DNA from 3 places in the Paenibacillus sp. FSL R10-2199 genome. Region 3 is predicted to be linked to each of the others. Evidence: riboswitches for the same ligand, from Rfam matches in the RefSeq annotation. Region 3 holds a riboswitch; each other region holds the start of a gene.
What was found. A riboswitch is a leader RNA that binds a small molecule or an ion and turns the genes downstream of it on or off. The one in region 3 is predicted to bind cyclic di-AMP.
Positions count from the first base shown of each region.

Region 1: linked by a shared signal. The riboswitch ahead of NYE33_RS31140 (hypothetical protein) and the one ahead of NYE33_RS04020 (3D domain-containing protein) in region 3 are both predicted to bind cyclic di-AMP.
Region 2: linked by a shared signal. The riboswitch ahead of NYE33_RS21530 (APC family permease) and the one ahead of NYE33_RS04020 (3D domain-containing protein) in region 3 are both predicted to bind cyclic di-AMP.

Region 1 covers NZ_JBBOBO010000002.1:735,373-742,314, reverse strand. The annotation lists gene NYE33_RS31145 (glycoside hydrolase family 88/105 protein) at 1-2,205, shown strand, start outside; cyclic di-AMP (ydaO/yuaA leader) riboswitch at 2,478-2,664, shown strand; gene NYE33_RS31140 (hypothetical protein) at 2,820-3,365, shown strand; gene NYE33_RS31135 (flotillin family protein) at 3,366-4,808, shown strand; gene NYE33_RS31130 (MATE family efflux transporter) at 4,987-6,372, shown strand.
Region 2 covers NZ_JBBOBO010000001.1:4,881,160-4,888,101, reverse strand. The annotation lists gene NYE33_RS21540 (FecCD family ABC transporter permease) at 1-179, opposite strand, end outside; gene NYE33_RS21535 (iron-hydroxamate ABC transporter substrate-binding protein) at 400-1,413, opposite strand; gene NYE33_RS21530 (APC family permease) at 1,612-3,429, opposite strand; cyclic di-AMP (ydaO/yuaA leader) riboswitch at 3,558-3,717, opposite strand; gene NYE33_RS21525 (disulfide oxidoreductase) at 3,944-4,378, opposite strand; gene NYE33_RS21520 (DsbA family protein) at 4,375-5,130, opposite strand; gene NYE33_RS21515 (ATP-binding protein) at 5,224-6,942, opposite strand, start outside.
Region 3 covers NZ_JBBOBO010000001.1:924,298-931,239, reverse strand. The annotation lists gene rsmI (16S rRNA (cytidine(1402)-2'-O)-methyltransferase) at 1-36, shown strand, start outside; gene NYE33_RS04035 (AbrB/MazE/SpoVT family DNA-binding domain-containing protein) at 950-1,204, opposite strand; gene NYE33_RS04030 (HD domain-containing protein) at 1,509-2,792, shown strand; gene NYE33_RS04025 (TatD family hydrolase) at 2,846-3,616, shown strand; cyclic di-AMP (ydaO/yuaA leader) riboswitch at 3,815-4,044, shown strand; gene NYE33_RS04020 (3D domain-containing protein) at 4,333-5,493, shown strand; gene rnmV (ribonuclease M5) at 5,654-6,205, shown strand; gene rsmA (16S rRNA (adenine(1518)-N(6)/adenine(1519)-N(6))-dimethyltransferase RsmA) at 6,202-6,942, shown strand, end outside.

The DNA of each region.
Region 1 (6,942 bases), on a different contig from region 3:
GCCAATCGCTATATCGGTGCCAATCCGCCGCAGCCTCCGGTGTACCGGGTGCATCTGGAGGACAGCTTTCCGCGGCTATCCGACTGCCGGTATGAGATGAATCTGAAGGAACGGCTGCCGGAGCTGCAGGACGGGGAATTTGTCTATGTCTGGGGCAAGCTGTGGAGCGAAGCAGAGAGCGATATCCCGCTGGCTGTCAGCTGCTTCGGTCCGGTAACGGTCTATGTCAATGGCTCCGCCGTGTTCCAGTCCAATCTGAACGACGATGTATTTCCGGACCGCAGGGCCTACTTCCGGACCGGGCTAAGCCAGGGCTGGAACCATGTGCTGCTGGAATTCACCGCAGTCGGCACGGGCTGCGGCGGCATCTTCGGCACGGGCAGCGTGAAAGGCGCGCCGCTGCATTTCCTGGCCCCGACAGCCGGGCGCAGCGGCTGTGAGGGCTGGATTTACAGCGCGCCGCAGCAGAGCAGATGGATGTTGCAGCCGGAGTGCGAGCGCGCCGGCGTTCCTCAGGGAGGAACAGCAGCACTCCAGGCGGAGCCGCTGCAAAGCGCATTCCGCAGCGGCGCGGCCGAAGCGGCGCTCGCGTCCCGCTGTGCCTGGTATCCGCAGGCCGGATGGCCGGATACCGTGGCCTGCGCCGGGAATCTCGCGCGTATCTTCGGCGAGGTTCCCGGCGCGAAGGCGCTGGCCTGGAGCCGGCTGGCGGTGACAGCGCCGGGCTTCACTGACACCCGGCTGAGCCTCCGCAGCCGGGACGTGGCGGCACTCCGGGTCTATGTGGATGGCAGGCTTGCCGCCATCCAGCCCGGGGGGAGTGCCGGGCTTGAATGTGTGCTGCCGCTGGGCTTCGGCAGCCATGATCTGCTGGTCGAGGCCGTCTGCGGCGGCCCGGACTGGGGCTTCCGGCTGGAAGCGGCGGACGCAGGGGGAGAAGCGGAAGCGGACACCGTGAACCTGGTCTTGCCGCATCCTGTGGAAGGGCAGGCAGGACCCTGGCTGTATCTGGGGACCTTCCTTGCATCGGCTGCACCGGAGGCTGCTGCGGCGGCTATGATGGATACTCCCTTTGGGGAAGGGGCGGAGAGCTGCTTCTGGCGGGTAGACCGCCCCGGCGGAGCGGTCAGGCCGTATCTGGAGAGCACGCTGTACGGACGCTGGAATTATCCGCTGGGCGTGACGTTATACGGGCTGCTGTGCACAGGGACAGTGCTGGATGATTCCCATTACACCGCTTATACCAGAGGCCATATTGAGCAGTGCACACGGCTTCATGAATATTCACTCTGGGACACGGGCCGTTATGGCGCTCCGGGAATTAATCAGCAGCTGGCGCTAATCGACTCCCTGGATGATTGCGGCTCATTCGGTGCGGCGATGCTGGCAGCGCACAGCGTGCAGCCGCTGCCTGGAGCAGCCGGGGCGGCAGAATACATTGCCCGTTACATTCAAGGGACACAGTCCCGTGACGAGGCGGGTGCGCTCTACCGCACCCGGGGCACGACCGATTTCATGCAGGGAACAATGTGGTGTGATGATTTGTATATGAGCACCCCTTTTCTGGTCCGGTACTATCAGCTAACCGGAAATGCTGCCTATCTGGATGACGCCGTGGCCCAGTTTCTGCACTACCGCGAGCGGCTGTTCCAGCCGGAGCTTGGCATTATGCACCATGTCTATGACTATAAATTCGGCAAGCCGAATGGTGTGCCTTGGGGCAGAGGCAACGGCTGGGTGCTGTTCTCACTGACCGAGCTGCTGGAGATTCTGCCGGAGCAGCACCCGCAGCGGCCGGAGCTGCTGGATTATTTCCGGGAGCTGTGTGAAGGGTATCTGCGGCTACAGGATGCTGCAGGGCTATGGCATCAAGTTCTGACGGATGCTGAATCCTATGCGGAGGCATCCTGCTCTTCAATGTTCGTGTATGCCTTCGCTAGAGGGGTGCGCAGAGGCTGGCTGCTCAAGCCGCACCCCTACGCCGCTGCGGCAATACGCGGCTGGCACGCCCTTGCCGAATACTGCATCGACAAGCAGGGGAATGTCTACGGCGTCTGCCGGGGATCAGGCTACTCGTTCAATAAGCTCTATTACAAGGAGCAGCTCACCTGGCAGCTCAACGATACTCACGGAATTGGCATAGTACTGCTGGCCGGTATTGAAGCGCTGGAGCTTACGCGGGAGCTGGAAGCACAGAAACGATAAAGAAATTATACTGTATTGATAATATTTGCTGGCCGAGGCTGTCTAGTAAGCAGATTCACTGCTTACTAGACAGCCTCTTTGCTATGTAACAGCACTGCTCCAGAGAAACGGAGCAAGAAGGAGTAAATCATCGGCCGCTTAAGAACGAAAGCAAAGAATACGCCTTCATTCATGCAGGGACGGCATTTTTGGCTTCTTTTGTCAACCGCAGCGTTTTACATTAAATGGCTGCAGGCGTAAGATTCAAATCAACAACCGAATGAAATTTAACTGTTCTCAAATGGCTGAATTCCAGTAATGGGAACGGGGGAACCAACGGTGATTACGGCTTTTGCTCAGATAGCGGCCGCTCACCTGGGGTGAATCCTTGCTGCATGCTGTAACGGTGCTCCGGCAAGGTAGGGCAATCTCGCTGCCCGAATCCGTCAGCTAACCCCGTAAGCCTCGAAGAGAGAGGATGAGCGCCATGATCGATTAACCGACCACGGAGAGCCCTGTTGCTGCTGTGGTCTTTTTGCTGTGCAGCAGCAGTGGAAGACGGTCTGAATCAAAAATAACAATTCATATAACAACGGGAAAGTGTATTTATAATGTGATCTGAACTGCCTAAGGAGGTGATCGTTATCTTAACTATATTTATCGTGTGCTTCTGGGTCGGACTGCTCCTGCTCCTCAGCGGCGGACTTCACGGGCATGGCCTGGCGGGTCATCTGCATGCGGGGGGCGGTGACGCCGGGGGGCCGGGCTTTGTGCCTATACTCCCGCTGATGGTGTTTGTCACAGTCTGGGGCGGCTCCGGTTATGTGCTTATCCGCTTCAGCGGAATGGGCGTGCTTGCAGTAGTGCTGATCTGCACCATGATTGCCTTGCTGACAGGTTGTCTGATGTATGCAGTGTTGGCCCGGGTGATGACCCGGTATGACAGCAGCATGAATGAATTGGATTATGAGCAGGCAGGGCAGCTTGGGTACATCAGTGTACCTGCAGCAGATGGGACAGCCGGGGAAATGAAATATGTGCTGCACGGAACGATGCGCTCCATTGGAGTGAGGGCAGCAAGCGGCCAGCAGCTTGTGAGGGGCGACAGGGTGATTATTTTGAAGGTGGATAAGGGAATGGCGGAAGTAACCCTCTTCGAGAGGGAATTCGGAGAATTATAAATGACGGGAGTGTCGGACCAAATGGTTATTCTTTATTTAATCTCGGGCATTGTTGTTGTTATTCTGCTGGCTTTGTTCAGTATCGTGACCGCTTATAAAAAAGTCCCGCCCAATCAGGCGATGATTGTATACGGTCTCGGCGGTAAAAGAGTGGTGCAGGGCGGCGGTACGTTCGTCATCCCCGGCTTCCAGAACAATAAGACCATCTCGATGATGCTGATGAGCTTCGATGTCATTCCGGCGCAGGCGATGTTCTCCCGGCAGGGCATCAAGCTCAACCTGGAGGCGGTCGCCCAGATAAAAATCAAAAGCGATCCCACCGCTATTCTGACGGCCAGTGAGCAGTTCATCGACCGGCCGGAAGAAGACCGCGAGACGATTATCCTGCATTCGGTGGAGGGCCACCTGCGCGGCTTGATCGGGCAATTGACGGTGGAATCCATCCTCAAGACGCCTGATGAAATCAACAGCAAGATGAGGGAGACCTGCTCGGAGGACCTCGACAAGATGGGGCTTGAGGTCGTCAGCTTCACCATCAAGAAAATTACGGATGACAAAGGGTATATCGACAATATGGGGGTTCCGGAAATTGAGCGCATCCGCCGCGATGCCAGCATTGCCAAGGCGGAAGCGGAACGCGACATTCAGATCAAGCAGGCCGAGGCGGAGAAGGAATCCTCCATTGCCAAAGCCAATGCGCATCAGGCCACCATTGAAGCGGGAACCGCCGCCCGCGCGAAGGAATCCCTGTTTGAGAAGGAACTGAACATCAAGCAGGCGGATTTCAAGCTGGAGACAGAAGTGAAGAAGGCACAGGCGGATCTTGCGTATGAATTGCAGCAGAACAAAATTAAGCAATCGCTCGTTACCGAACAGGTCAAAATCACGCAGATGGAAGCGGAGGCCAACCGCACAGTCCGGGAAATTGAAGTCGAGCTGAGACAGCGGGAGCTGGAGGCAACGGTGATCAAGCCTGCCCAGGCGGAGAACCAGGCTACGGTCATGAGAGCGGAAGCCGCCAAGCAGCGGCAGATTCTTGAGGCGGAAGCCGAGGCAGCGACAACGACCAAGCGCGGACTGGCCACGGCGGAAGCTGAGCTGGCGAAAGGGAGAGCGAATGCGGAGATTGTCCAGCTGGCCGGAGCGGCGGAAGCGGGAGCCCTGGAGAAGAAAGCCGAAGCGTACAAACAGTTCACACAAGCTGCGCTTACCGTGGAATTCCTGAAAATACTGCCGGAGCTGGCTGAGAAAATTGCTTCCCCGCTCGCCAAGGTGGATAAGATTACAGTGATTTCCCAGGATGGAGCTACCTCAGGCGTGAACAAAATTACCGGTGATATTGCCAAAATAATGGCCCAGGTTCCTGAGTTGACCCAGACGCTTACCGGTATGAATGTGACCGAAGCGCTCAGCGGACTGCTTGGCCGGGATAAAGAGCAGTAATTCATATACAGCAGCAATAAAGCCGCCGTTCTTTCGTTAATGGAGAATTGCGGATTTATTGCTTTTTTGTGTGCCGGTTTTTCTCACTGGTCACAGACGTGAAGCTGGATTTGTAGTAAACTGGAAGGAATGTACTGTCTGCTCGCAATTATTCTACAGAAAAGAATGTGATATATTTATGCAGCTTCAGGCTCGACTGCCGGCCAAAAAATGGCTGGAGAAGTACCTTTCCGGGGAAGGGATGGATTACCGGCAAATTGTAGCTTTATTTATTCCGATCCTGATTGACCAGGCTTTCATCATCGGGCTTAATCTGGTAAACACTGCGATGATCAGCTCATCCGGCATGGCGGCGGTCAGTGCGGTGAATATGGTAGATTCACTGAATATATTCCTGATCAACGTATTCGTTGCCATTGCTACCGGCGGGACAGTGGTCGTTGCGCAGTACAAAGGCAGCGGCAACGACCGGATGGTATCCCAGGCTACGGCGGGTTCGGTTACCTCGGTATCGCTGATCGCCGTGGGAATCGGACTTCTGCTCATGGGCTTCCACACGCCGATACTGAACCTGCTGTTCGGAACAGCTTCCGCCGATGTGCTGGATAATGCCCGGATCTACATGATCGGCAGCAGTATTTCTTATCTGGGGATCGCCGTGGTTCAGGCGGTGTGCGGTGCGCTGCGCGGCGTCGGCAGGACGCGGGCTTCGCTGATGCTGTCGCTGATCATGAATCTGCTGTACGTACTCCTGAACGTAGTCTTCATTAACCTGCTGCACATGGGTGTGCTGGGGATGACGCTGGCGGTCAATATTGCGCGGTATGCGGGCATGATCTTTGCCCTGGTGTACCTGTTCAAGATTGACACGGTACTGCGTGTGCGGGTCCGCGACCTGTTCCATGTTCCGGTCTCTATGCTGCGCAGAATTATGTTCATCGGCGTTCCATTTGCAGCTGAGCAGATGTTCTTCAATGGCGGCAAGCTGCTGACCCAGATTTTTATTGTTAGTATGGGCACCTATGCGATTGCGACCAATGCTATTGCCGGCTCGCTGGCGATGGTGTTTCAGATACCGGCCAGTGCGTTGTCTCTGACGATCGTGACGGTGGTCGGCCAAAGCATCGGGCGGGGGGATGTGGCAGATGCCAGAAAATTCATCAAGTCCTTCCTCTGGATCGGTTCAGCCTCGTATGCCTTGGTCGCCCTGCTCCTGATGCCGCTGTTCCATCCGCTGGTGTCAATCTTCTCTCCGCCTCCTGAGATCATTGACGACTTGTTTGTAGTCCTGCTGGTGAATGCTATTGCCCAGATTCCGCTGTGGGCGGTCAGCTTCATTCTGCCGTCCGCGCTGCGGGCAGCGGGGGATTCCCGCTTCACCTCTATCACCTCCATGCTGTCGATGTGGCTGTTCCGGGTCGTATTCGGTTACATTCTCGGGATCGTCCTAGGCTACGGTGTGCTGGGGGTCTGGCTGGCGATGAACTGCGAGTGGGCCGTCCGGGGATTTGTGTTTCTATGGCGCTTCAGAGGCGACAAATGGTTTGCGCATAAGCTGATATGAACGCTGTGGCTGCTGATCTAAAGGCTGTCCCGTAAGTAGTTTTCCCATAAATGTAAGACAACAGAGCAGCGTTGCCCGTTATTAAGTGGCGCTGCTCTGCGTTTTTTGTATCGCGTGCAGATTCCCTGCACGTGGTGTAATGAAGTGAAGGCTGGCGCGATATGATGTCGAGCCGCGTCGGGCTGTCCAAGTGTTCTCCGGTAGGAGTGGCTTCTTCAGGCCAGCAAGTGGAAAAACGTATCTTAATTCGTCAATTTCTGAGCGATGTGCGGAAGCAAGTGGAAAAACAACATCTAATAGGGGTAGTTTTCACTACTTTGGATGAAATGGAGTGATTTAAGTGCTGTTTATTCAACTGCTGATTAAGCAGGGGGACATTCGCTCATCAGCAAGTGTAGTAAATCCAACTGCTATTAATCCGGCCTCTATAGCATCCGGCTTATAAAGTGGCAGACAGGTGCTTCTTAGTTCTGACACTCCAGTGAAATGAACTATAAAAAGCACGGTACAATCTTTAGTTTCGGGTAAGACGCTTTTTTTGCATTATGCTACGATTTGGGTTGAGAAGGG
Region 2 (6,942 bases), 4.0 Mb from region 3:
TCCCATACAGTAGCCAGCCGGATATCTGCTGCTCCTACCGATACAGACAACATCAGTCCGAAGACGATGACAGCTATTCCGAGCAGCAGTATCGTAGCTGCAGCCACCGGCCGCGACTTGATGGGTTTATCCCCTGCAGCCGTAGAAGGATTGAGGTTAGAACGTGTGGATGAAACCATAAGCCGTCTCCTTAACAGGATTATTACTTGCTTCTAATTGATTATCATTCTCATTATCGCAAATATATGAATTTTGTACAAGCAGATAACGCGTAATCTATGCTGAACGCCCTCATCTATCGCTCCATTTAAAAAAAGGTGCAGATCATCGTATCCGGGGATACAAGGACCTGCACACTCTATACCGGCAGAGGCTGATTACCGGCATTTTGAACGCATCTTATTTTACAAGACTGCTCAGAGCATCATCAATTGTTTTGGAGTTAGCTATAGGACCGCTGTACAGCCAGCTGGTTGATCTGCTAAACTCATGAACATTCCCCGCCTTAACAGCCGGAATCCCCTTCCAGATCGCGCCATCCGTAACTTCAGCAGCATCCGCCCCGTCACTGTTCACTAGGATGATATGATCTGCAGTCAGCTCAGACAATTTCTCAAGTGATATCGGATTCCACGTTGCTCTGGACTCAGCAGGAATTTCGGTAACCAGATTCGGAAGCTTCACGCCAAGATCACCATACAGGACTGCCCCGCTGCTGCGGGTTTCATCTACTATATAGAAGTTCTTGGATACCAGCCAGAGAATGGCAACGGACTCATCGCCGATCGCAGCGGAGATTTTTGTTTTGGCATCAGCCGCTTTTTGATCATAGGCAGCAATGGCTGCTTCAGCTTCAGGCGTTTTGTTCAACAGCTCGCCGATCTTGAGCAGCGATTTGCGCCAGTCCTTGCTGACTTCGTCGCCGAGTACATACGTTGGTGCAATTTTGTTCAGCTGGTCATACAGACCGTTCTGGACAGTACCTTCCGATTGTACAATAGTGAAGTCCGGTGCGAAGCTGGTTACAGCTTCGAGTGGAAGGTCATAGCTGATGGTTGGAATGTCCTTAAGCTCAGCTGCAAGGTAATCCTGAGTGCCGTTTGTCACGGACCATTGGGCAACCGGAGTCACGCCAAGTGCGACCAGATAGTCTTCCAGATAAGAAGCAAGCACACGCTGCGGGTTCGCAGGGACAGTGACTTTATGTCCCATGGCATCCGTTACTGTTTGCTCTACCGCTGGAGCTGTTGTTTCTGCCGGTGCAGTAGTGGCTTCTGCAGGTGCCGTAGTTGCCGCAGCTCCGTTATTGGCTGCATTGTTATTTCCGCATGCGGATAATAAGAACGTCGTGGTCATGAGTCCGGCCATAGCCAGCTTCATGCTTGTTGATCTTTGCAGGTTGAACGAAAACATTAATTACCCCTCCTGTATATACATTCATTATTGGTCAAAGGTGATTGCGGCCTTCGCCTCACATAAACTGATGATATTGATTCTCATTCTCTATGTCAACTAAATTATCTGATTCCATTTATACTCACCCTGCGCATAACAAAAAACGGCTATTCCCGCAACCTGCGGAAACAGCCGTTTTACATATAAAGGGTATGTCTATTTGTGCAAATGATACGGTACAGTTGCTATAACGATATCCTTCTGATTCATCAGATAAGAGCGGATGAACAAGCTGGTCTGATTATGCAGAATCGCCTGCCACCAATGCTTCGTAACAAATTGCGGAATGAGTACAGTAATGTGGTCTGTAGAAGCGGTTTTCCACTCCACCGTATCGATGAATTTCACCAGCGGGCGGATGATGCTGCGGTAACGAGAGCGGAGTACAATCAGGCGCACTCCAGGGTTCCACTCTTCCCACTTCTGTTCCATTTTGTGAATCTCTTCTTCATCGAATCCGACATATACAGCCACTACATTCTCAGTCAATGACTTCGCATAGCTGATCGAATGCAGTACTGCACGGGTGACACCGGCAACAGGTACAACCACTGTGCTTCCTTTAATGCAAGGTTTATCCGTAGCCGGACAAATACGCAGCTGATCGGCAATATTCATATAATGGCGGTGAATCCGGTGGAACACGATGATTACAAGCGGCAGGAAGATGAAGGCCATCCATACACTCGAGAATTTAGTAATAATGAAGATGAGCGTAATGGTTAAGGTTGTGAGCATGCCTACTGTATTCACAGCGAATTTGCTCTGCCAGCCCTTAGGCTTGGTTCTGTACCACTGGACCATCATGCCAAGCTGTGAAAGGGTAAACGGAATGAATACCCCAACGGCGTATAATGGAATCAACCCTTCGGTATTTCCGTGAAAAGCAGCTACAAGCACAGCCGACATTACGCCGAGGAAAATAATGCCGTTGGAGAATCCCAGCCGGTCTCCGCGCACCATGAAGGCGTGGGGTAAATATTTGTCTTTGGCGAACATGAACGCCAGCAGCGGGAAGGCCGAATACGCTGTATTCGCCGCCAGGAACAAGATTACTGCGGTGATGCCTTGGATGAAGAAGTACAAACCGCCGCGGCCAAAGGTAGACTCGGTAATCTGTGACACAACCGTTGCTTTCTCGTCCGGCATGATACCGTACCAATAAGCCAAAAGCGTAATCCCCGTGAACATAGCCCCGAGAATCAGACCCATCAGCATCAGCGTTTTAGCCGCATTTTTCTCAGCCGGTGCTTTGAAGTTAGGAATCGCATTGGAGACCGCTTCTACCCCGGTCAGTGCCGAACAGCCGGAGCTGAAGGCCTTAAGCAGAAGGAACATACTGACGTTCGATACCGCCGAGCCGATCTCAGGAACCTGGGCATGAGCACCGCCGGTTGCATACTTGAAGACTCCCGCGATAATCAGTACAAAGATGGAGACGACGAACAGATATACCGGAATGGCTATGAATGAAGCAGATTCAGTAACACCCCGCAGATTGACAATCGTTAAGAGCAGAATGACAGTAACCGCTATGAGTACACTATGATTATGAAGACCCGGGAACGCTGATGTGATCGCATCCGTTCCCGCCGAGGCGCTTACCGCCACCGTAAGAATATAATCCACCAGCAAAGAGCCGCCGGCAAGCAAGCCGGTATGAACCCCGAGATTGGTTTTGGCAACAATATAGGCGCCCCCGCCTTGCGGATAAGCAAAAATGGTCTGCCGATAAGACAGGATTAAGATGGCCAGCAGGCCCAATACGGCTAATGCAATTGGCAATGAGTACCAGATAGCTGTGAAACCTGCGGCCACAAGTACGATTAAGATTTGTTCTGTTCCGTAGGCTACAGACGAGAGCGCATCAGAAGACAGGACAGCCAGTGCTTTCACCTTGGATAACTTTTCATGATCGAGTTCGTTCGACTTCATCGGACGCCCGATCAATAGTCGTTTTACCTTGCTTACCATTGTAGTAACAGTTCCTCTCTTTGTTAAGTTGAAACGGCAGTACCGCGCGCTGTTTTCATAAGTGGATTTCATAAATGCAGGCACAAAAATAAGCATACGGAAATGATCCGCATGCCTTGAGTGCATGGTCATTATCCCACTATTGCTTACGAGGTTAGCTGGCGGATTCGGGCTGTGGTAGCCCTACGGTTTTCGAGTCTGCTGACCCGCTTCCGATTCACCCCGTTGGCACTCGGCCAAGTTTGGTTCCCCCGTTTTTCCTTCCGGAAAATTCAGCGCATATTCAACTTCTCACAAGGACTAATATTAATCTACAATGCCTCTTCCGTAAAGCGTTGAAACAAATGAAAAAAGAATGAAAAACAACCAAAACAACCAAATCCATGATCCGGTATGTCTTGATCTTTCATTCTCTTTCATTATCCCTTTATCGCGTGATTTTACAGCGTTTCTGCATAATAATTTACACTTAATTTAAGGGGAATAGTTACTCTTCATTCTGCCTGACGGCTTCTTACTCACCTGCATCCTCTTTACGCCCTGTCCATAGCAGAATTGTGATTAATGCGAACGCAATGAGTGCCAGCAGCGGGATGGTGATGAATCCGAAATAATTCAGATAATCCGTGTTGCACGGCACACCGATTGTACATGGAAGCACCTTGCTGAGTGCCGGAATTTTCTGCTCTGCGTAATGATAGATCGAAATGCTTCCGCCAATCAAACTTAAGGGAAGGACATACGGGATAATGCGCTTATCCCCCCGGTAAGTGGCGATTCCGAGCAAAATCAGCTGCGGGTACATAAATATCCGCTGAAACCAGCATAGCTTGCAGGGCTCATATTTCAGCACTTCACTGAGATACAGACTGCCTGCTACAGCAACAACCGAGACGAACCAGGCCAAGTAGAGACAATTCCGGCGGCAGAATGCAGAGAATTTATTCATTGTCCAGCCACAGCTTCCGCAGCTACCTGGATTTGAGCATCGATTTCCTCCATATTAAAAGGTTCATTCACTTTGACTCCATTGACAAACAATGACGGCGTGTTGGTTATGCCGGTGTCAGTGCCAAGCTGGATATCTCTCTCCAATTCGCTTTCGTAGGTCTTGTCTTCAATATCCTTACGCAGCAGGTCGAAGTCAATGGGCAGTTCTAATTGCTGTGCCAGACTTACCAGGAAGTCCGGTGTTGCCCACTCCACCTTTTCTTCACCCTGGTTAGCATAGATGGCATCGAAGAATTTCCAGAAAGCCTCTTGATTCTGATGGTATACGGAGAGTGCCGCGAGTGAGGCTGTTCTCGAATCCGTACCAATAAAGGCCAGGTTGACGAAGTAAAAGGCTGCTTTATCCTGATTGACATACTCCTGAACGATTTGCGGTTTAATCACCCCGGTGAACTGGGCGCAAGCCGGACATTTGTAATCGCCGAATTCAACGATTTTGACTGGAGCATCTTCTTTGCCCAGCCGTGCCATTTCACTGTAATTGAAGTCAACGGGAGCCGCAGCAGATCCTGTGGTTGAGCCGTCCTTCGAGGCCAGCATGAATAATCCTACAAAAATAATTACGACTAATGCCACTGTACTCACGATCAGAATTCTCGTTTTCTGCTTCTGCTGTTCCTGCTCTGCCCGGCGTTTCTCCTGCTTGCTCATCTGGGGAAGCGCGACATTGTTCTTATTCGGTTTGCTCAAAGAGAGTTCCTTTCTGTCCATAGGACTGTCGTGATAAAAGATAAGTTACTTTAAAATTATATAATTAAAGTTCTCTCCTTGGCAAACCCTACATTATACAGCTTTTGTTGCCGCAGGCACTCCGCTGTCTTCATTTTCTTGGTTGTAAATCAGCTCCGGCGATGAATCCAGCGACTGCAGTACAATTCTGAAAAAGAACTGGGTCCCGCCGCCCGGCGCCGGTTCCGCCCATATTTCTCCCTGCATAAGCTCCACCAGCTTCTTGCAAATGGCCAATCCCAGACCGGTACCCGGATATTTACGCGTGTGGGAAGCATCCACCTGGGAAAAGGATTGGAACAGCAGCTGCAGCTTATCCGGCGGAATGCCGATGCCTGTATCATGCACTTTGAATTGCAGCGTCTGAGAAGCTCCCTTCATGCCGGCGGACTCAACAGTAACTGTAACCGCTCCCGAAGGAGTGAATTTCACCGCATTGCCGATTAAATTAACCAGGATCTGACGGATCCGCGCAATGTCTCCCACGAACTTGCCGGGAAGACCCTCTTCTACCGCCAGCACAAACGACAATTGCTTATCTCTGGTAATTACTTCAAACAGATCCATACACTCCTGCAGCAGCACAGTCAGCTGAAACGGCTCCTGGTTCAACACGAGACCATCTGCTTCCAGGCGGGAGATATCGAGAACATCACTCATTACATGGAGCAGCGCCTGGCTGCTGGTACTCTGCAGCTTCAGCAGCTCCAGATGCTCGGGCTTGCTGATCTCTTCGGCCAGCAGCTGATTGATGCCGATAATTCCGTTCAGCGGTGTACGGATTTCATGGCTCATCGTCGCCAGAAACTCGCTTTTCATCCTGGCAGCACTCTCTGCCGCATCCCGGGCCTGAATCAGTTCATGCTGGTACTGCATCAGGGCAGTGACATCCTCGGCAACGAGATAGACCAGCTGTTCCTTATTATGAAGCAATGGAAACACCGTTACGCTGCAGATCATCTGCTGGCCGTCCCTGGTGATAACCTTCAGCTCCAGCTTGGAGGACTTCCCTTGGGAGGCATTGCGCACAGCTTCCTTGACCGCGGCTTCATCCCGGGCACTGTACAGGATGTTCTTGAATTCCCCCAGTTCTTCTCTTCCATATCCGGTGGTATACCGCAGGGAAGGATTAGCACTGATGATCTTCTTAAGGGCCGGATCAATACACAGCACCATATCCGGGCTATGCTCGAACAAGGCCATATAACGCTGCTCATTAAATGCTGCAAAGCGGAGCACATGCTGCCGGTCCCTATAGAGCAGGCCAAGCACAATTGTCACAATGAACAAGAAGGAACCGCCCAGAATAATGCCCAGCAGTGAATCATCCAAGAGCGGAGCGCGCCCTGTATACAAGAAGGAGTCTACTACTGTGAAGGATGCGCCGGCCATTGCAGAATAATGTATTCCTGTGAACGCTCCGGTTAGGGTTAACACGAGCAGCAATTTTTTGACACTAAGCATATTGTAGGCATTCCCCAGCCATTTCGGGTCGTAGGATGCAGTAATTACAGGGACAACCAGGGCGAATAGGATAGACAGGATAATGGAGAAGAACCCTTGTTCATACGTTGCCGAGAGCTTCATCGCCAGAATACCGCTGAAATGCATGATCAGTATTCCGCTGCTGAACAGCATGCCGCCAAGACCCAGATAGACACGGCTGCGGGTATGGGGGTTGCCAAGCATTGCAAACAGCATATAAGAAGCGGCCACAGGAATGATCAGCGAGAACACAAGCAGCAGCAGATCATACGATACCGGAACTCCCAA
Region 3 (6,942 bases):
CGCGATATTTATAATGCGCTGCTGGAGCGGGAATAAGGGGATAGCGTAACTGATCACATTATTGCGAGTTAAGCATCTGTTAGATAAACTCCGAAATAGCTCAGATGATTAGAATGCTTGATGAAATAATTGTATTCTGTACACTTATTTGGATATAATTATTCCTTATATTAGATATAAGTGTAGTTTGTACATTTATATTTATGGAAAAAGGATGATTTAGAGGATATGTATGGATATAATTGTATGAAATGCAACTAAATTAATCATCCGCTCACTTTGGCATTAAATAACTGTACAGAATGCAGCTATCCATTTTTTCCAAGACCGATTATCCAATATTGCACCTAAACATTTGCCCGTATCAACTGGCTACACCAGTGTTAACTGCCACTCTGACAGATAGCAATTCCCGCAGGGAGAGCGTGCCGCAGCACGAAGGTAACATGAAGGCAAATAACCAGCACGCACCAAAGTTGCTAATCGGCTCCGACTTAAAGCGATTCGTGCAGGGAGAGCGGTTCCACACTCCAACGTCACTCAAGAGCGTAACCGCACATCCGCCGCAAGAGCGAAGCGTGCGGCGAAACACTGCGCATGGCAAGGCCCTGAGGATGCACCTTCAGGGAGTCCGAAAAGGGCCGGTCCACCGCCGAACATGACTTCCTTCCGCCCCATCTGCACAGTTAACCAAGCTTCCGGGTGTCCAGAGGGCCGGGGCCCTTGGGGGCCTCCCTATAGGGAGGGTTTGGGAGGGTAAGAAGAAGTTAAGGATTATGATCTAAGGGTTATGAATTTAATAGTTAATGTTTAAATAGGGTAAAGGGGTATCCGGGGAAAGTCCCCGAAAAAAGTGCAAAAAAATACCTCCCGCGCTAACGGGAGGCCAAGGAGATATAAAAAGGTTAGAATTAACAATTTGATTAGTTCCTATTATAACCTATTTGGTTTAGTTTGTCACAGGGGTAGGGATAGCAGAAATACATTCATGACAAACAATTTTACCTTTGAAATAGGTTACATTCTCAGCATTACCGCAGAAAATGCAGGCAGGCTCATATTTCTTAAGCATGATCCGCTCACCGTCCACGTAAATTTCGAGCGCATCTTTTTCTCCAATACCCAGTGTGCGGCGCAATTCAATTGGAATAACGACCCGTCCAAGCTCATCTACCTTACGTACAATTCCTGTTGATTTCATCATTACAATCGTTGCTCCTCTCAATTATCAAAAGCGTCAATATTCGACATTGTTCACTGTTTTATGATATTTATAATACCAACCATTCCCAAAACAGTCAACCTTTTTTGAGGCGAATTTTAAGGAAACTTTGAAGGAAACATTCATACCGCCATTGGTTAGGCATATATCCCAAAAAGAACCTCGAAAATATTTGTCGATTTGTAAATTGCTAAATTGTCATAATTCGACAAAGTACGACAATATTTATTATTATAACTGTAATTCCCCCCTATTTCTATGGATATTATTCAAAGGAGTTGATCTCATGAAGCAACCGCTGACAGAAGAGAAGGTATTTAAAGATCCGGTTCATAACTACATTCACGTCCAGGACACCATTATCTGGCGTCTGATTAACACCAAGGAGTTCCAGCGTCTGCGGCGCATCCGCCAGCTCGGTACCTCTTATCTGACTTTCCATGGCGCAGAACACAGCCGGTTTTCCCATTCGCTTGGTGTTTATGAAATTACCCGGCGGATTATATCGCAGTTTGAACGGAGCGGATATAAGGATTGGATGCCTGAGGAGAGTCTGCTTACCCTGTGTGCGGCGCTGCTGCATGATTTGGGACATGGCCCGTTTTCCCATTCTATAGAAGAAGCTTTTGAAATGGATCATGAGGACTGGACCTGCCGGATCATTCTGGAGGATACGGAAATCACCGCTATTCTGCGTGATGTAGCTGATGATTTCCCCAATAAAGTAGCCTCTGTGATCTCCAAAACGTATGAGCATGAAATTGTTGTCAATTTGGTGTCGGGGCCGCTGGATGCGGACCGGATGGATTATCTTTTGCGTGATGCCTATTATACAGGGGTAAATTACGGAACCATTGATATTGACCGGATTCTGCGGATGCTGCGCCCCTATGACGGCCGGGTAGTTGTTAAAGAATCCGGGATGCATGCGATTGAGGATTACCTGATGTCACGTTATCAGATGTACTGGCAGGTCTATTTCCATCCGGTAACACGCAGCTCGGAAATTATTCTGCGCCAGATTCTCCGCAGAGCCAAGGAGCTGGTGCAGGAGGAGTATGGTTTCCGGTTCATGATTGAGCCGCTAAGTGATTTGTTCCGCGGGGATGTAACGGTGGAGCAGTACCTGCTGCTGGACGAGGCTTTGATGCAGACAGCCTTCATGCAGTGGACGCTGGAGAAAGATGAAATTTTAAGCGACTTGTGCAGCCGGTTTATTCATCGTAAACTGTATAAATATGTGGAGATGGAGCATCTGGATACAGAGACAATTGACGAAATCCGCCGCAGCTTTGCCGGTGCCGGACTGCGTGCTGATTATGATCTGGAAATCGATTTTCCGACAGATCTTCCTTATGATGTATTCCGTCCGGGGGATGCTTTTGACAGCAAACAGATTCTGCTTCTGGACCGTCATGATAAGCTGCGGGAGATCTCAGAGGTATCGGATATTGTACGCTCAATCAGCGGGATTCACCGAGGCAGATACCATCTCTATTTCCCGCAGGACAGGCTGCAGAAAGCCCTTCCACAGCTGCCGCCCTCCATCGCAGATATTTTTGCAAAATAACCTAAAATACTTGTAATTCATCATAGAAATCAAGGCGGAAAGGATGAAATATAATGCAGTTATTCGACACACATACCCATCTGGATGCTCCGCAATTCGACGAGGACCGCGAGGAGGTAATCGCCCGGGCGCTGGAGTCCGGAGTCAGTAAAATGATCAATATCGGCTTCAACCGGGAGACGATTCCGACAACGATGGAGCTCGCAGAGAAATATGATTATATTTATGCAGCGGTGGGCTGGCATCCACAGGATGCATTCAGTATGAAGGAGGGCGACCTCGAATGGATCGCTTCGCTTTGCAGTCATCCCAAGGTAGTGGCCATCGGTGAGATCGGACTTGACTATTATTGGGACACCTCTCCTAAGGATGTGCAGCATGAGGTATTCCGCAAGCAAATTGGCCTGGCTCGTGAACTGAAGATGCCAATCTGTATCCATAACCGCGATGCCCACGAGGATGTAATCCGGATTCTGCGGGAGGAAAAAGCGGGTGAGGTTGGAGGGGTGATGCATTCGTTCTCCGGCAGCTGGGAAAGCGCCAAAATGTGTCTGGATCTCGGCTTCCATTTGTCCTTCGGCGGACCGATTACGTTTAAGAATGCAAGGGTGCCCAAAGAGGTGCTCGCCCAGACTCCGCTGGACCGGCTGCTGATCGAAACGGACTCCCCATATTTGACTCCGCACCCCTTCCGCGGCAAGCGGAATGAGACCGCACATGTAAGACTGGTAGCGGAGGCAGCTGCGGCAATAAAAGGGATTGATTTACAGGAATTGGCTGAAATTACGTATGCGAACGCACTGGAACGATTTGGGATTGTCTGAAAACGGGAGAAAAAGCGGTGAAAAATGAAGTATAGCCGATATATTAAACTTTTATAGTCTAAAAACGGCTGAATATTACAATATTTTAATCATTTTTTTACGTAAACGTGGTTGAATCGTCCTTTACAACATGCATCAAAACAGGATATCATCTTTTCAGTGCAGTGAGCTGTTGTTACTGTGACAGTCACTATTTCATGGATCGTCTCGCTGAGTCTCCGTATGGAGAACGGGGGAACCAATAAATGCCCTGCCGCATGCCCGTACATAGAGTACAACACAGAATTGCCGCAGAATTTATTTGATTTCTTCACGTGGTCTTTGGGGTGAATTTGAGGGCAACCGCCGTGAGCGGGTGACCTGAGATAGGGCGTCTCTCTTATGCCCGAACCCGACAGCTAACCCCGTAAGCGCAAGTAAGAGAGGAAACCTCGTGCATAAACATTCCCGCGTATTCGACACCGGAGAAGCCACGAAAGAGTCCTCTGTGAACTCTTTTTTGGGCTTTTTTTTGTTTTGAATAATGCGGATGTTCCCGGCATACTGTTATATAACAGATATCCGGAGTAGCTATGCCGAGCAGGCGATCCATGAGCAGGAAACGCTGGAGCAATGCGGGCGTATCCTGTTGCAATCTCAAACCTAGTTTCGTCAGAAATGATGCAGTCACCTTGATATAACTTGGACGACGGGGCTATGTAAGGAGGATGGAGAGAGTGGGCGTATTCCAACCAGAGGTATCCCATGATTCGCAATCATCCAGCAGGTCTTTCGCATTACGGTTGAAGCAAGTGAATCCTCGCGTACTTTCACTTGCAGGTGTGATATCGATTGTTATCGCACTGTTAATTCTGCTGTACGTACACGGTCAGAGTAATAAAGAAATTATTTTAGTTATAGACGGACAGGTACAGACACTGGAGACGCGGGAAGCGCTGCTCAGTGATGTGCTGGCAAAGGAACAAATTTCGCTGCAGCCGTATGATGAGCTATCTATTGGCCTTAGTGATGAAATACAAGACGGCGACCGTGTCGTAATCACCCGTGCGCAGAAGCTTGTGCTTACTGCAGACGGTGCAACCAAGACCATATACACCACCGAGGATTCGCTCGGAGATGCCATTACCAAGCTGGGTTACAGCCTGGAGGGCAATGACAAGATTTTCCCTTCGCTTGATACCGCAGTCACACCCGACATGGAAGTCAAGATTGTCCGTATTACCAAGCAGACCGTACAGCGGACAGTAAACTTGCCTTTTAAGGTCATCAAAACCGCAGACCCCTCTCTGTATAAGGGAGACGTAAGAGTTGCACAGGCAGGCAAGCCGGGCGCGATCATCCAGCATATCGAGAAGATATATCAGGATGGGGAGCTAGTCTCCATGAATATGGTCGGCAAGGAAGTTCAGACGGTAACCAAAGATAAGGTTATTGCTGTCGGTACCAAAGCGGTTCCGAAGCCTGTTGTAGCTGCTGCAACTACATCCAAAGCAACAACAACCTCCAAATCATCCAAAGTCAGTGCGAAGAGCAACAACGTCACGAGCAAGGCAGGCGTAGATTTTGAATACAAAAAAATGATCAAAAACGTATCCATGACGGCTTATTCCTCGGAAGAACCGGGAATTGGAACACGCACCGCCTCCGGCACACGCGTAACGGAAGGCCGCACTATTGCAGTGGATCCGAATGTAATACCAATTGGCTGGTGGGTGTACATTGAGGGATTAGGGTTTCGCCGAGCAGAGGATACCGGCGGTGCCATTAAAGGCAACAAGGTGGATGTTTACTACGATTCACTGAGCCATGCCCGTAATTTCGGCCGGAAGTCGCGGACCATCTATGTGATTGGACCTGTGAAGCCGGAGCTTAACTAAGCGGCAAGTCTTTTGCAAATTAGCGGTTTATAAGATATAGTGGGGGTAGCACTTACGGAATTTAGAGAGCTGCCGCTCATCACTTATACATTCTTTAGCCAAAAAGAAGGGGAGCGAATCCTCTTCTTTTTGCGTTTTAGAGTAAGGGAGTAAATTATTTATGATTAAAGAATTAATTGTCGTCGAAGGTAAAAGCGATACCGTGGCCGTTAAGCGGGCCGTAGAAGCGGATACGATTGAAACAGGCGGTTCCGCAGTGGACCGCAAGGTCATTGCGAAGATTACATTAGCCATGGAACGCAGAGGGGTTATCATCCTCACGGATCCCGATCATGCCGGAGAGCGAATTCGCAAAATTGTCTCCTCCAAGGTACCCGGATGCAAGCACGCATTCATTCCGGAGAAGGATGCTACCCGCAAAGGGGATATAGGTGTGGAGAATGCCTCGCCTGAGGCCATCCGCCATGCGCTGGAGCATGTCCACACTTCTTTTGAAGGGGCACCGGCTGTAATCGGGCTGGATGATCTTATGGCCGCAGGCATGATGGTACACGCACAGGCAGCAGAGAGAAGAATGCAGCTTGGCAATCTGCTGGGTATCGGTTATTGCAACGGCAAGCAGCTGTACAAGCGTCTGGCGATGTTCGGTATTACACGCGAAGAGTTCGCGCGCGCTCTCGCCCAAATTGATCAGGGAGGCATTACTTCATGAGCGACACTCTGAATATCTCATCCCCAACTAGAACCAAAGCAATCATACAGCGGTACGGGTTTTCGTTCAAAAAAAGCCTGGGCCAGAACTTTTTGATCGACCAGAATATTCTGGACAAAATTGTCGATGCCGCAGGTCTGGATTCTGCAGCAGGCGCACTGGAGATTGGCCCGGGTATCGGAGCCCTGACGGAAAGGCTGGCGATGACAGCAGGAGCGGTCACAGCGGTGGAGATTGACCGCAGACTGATCCCGATCCTCAGGGATGTCCTGTCACCCTATCCCCATGTAAAGATCCGCAATGATGATGTACTGAAGGTCAACATGCAGGAGCTGTTTGCCGAAGATTTTGCCGGTGTGGACCGGGTTAGCGTAGTAGCCAACCTCCCGTATTATGTGACGACCCCGATTCTCATGAAGCTGCTGGAAGAGAAGCTGCCGCTTGATAACATCGTCGTTATGATCCAGAAGGAAGTTGCCGAACGTATGGCTGCTTCTCCTGGGGGCAAAGAGTACGGAAGTCTTAGTATTGCCGTCCAGTATTACAGCGAGCCCGAGCTGGTCTGCATGGTACCCCGGACAGTGTTCATTCCGCAGCCGAATGTAGAATCAGCCGTCATCCGTCTGAAGGTCAGAGAGCGTCCTCCGGTTGAAGTTGCCGACGAGAAGCATTTCTTCGATGTTGTCCAGGCATCCTTCACCCAGCGGCGCAAGACGATCGCCAATAACCTGAAGGCC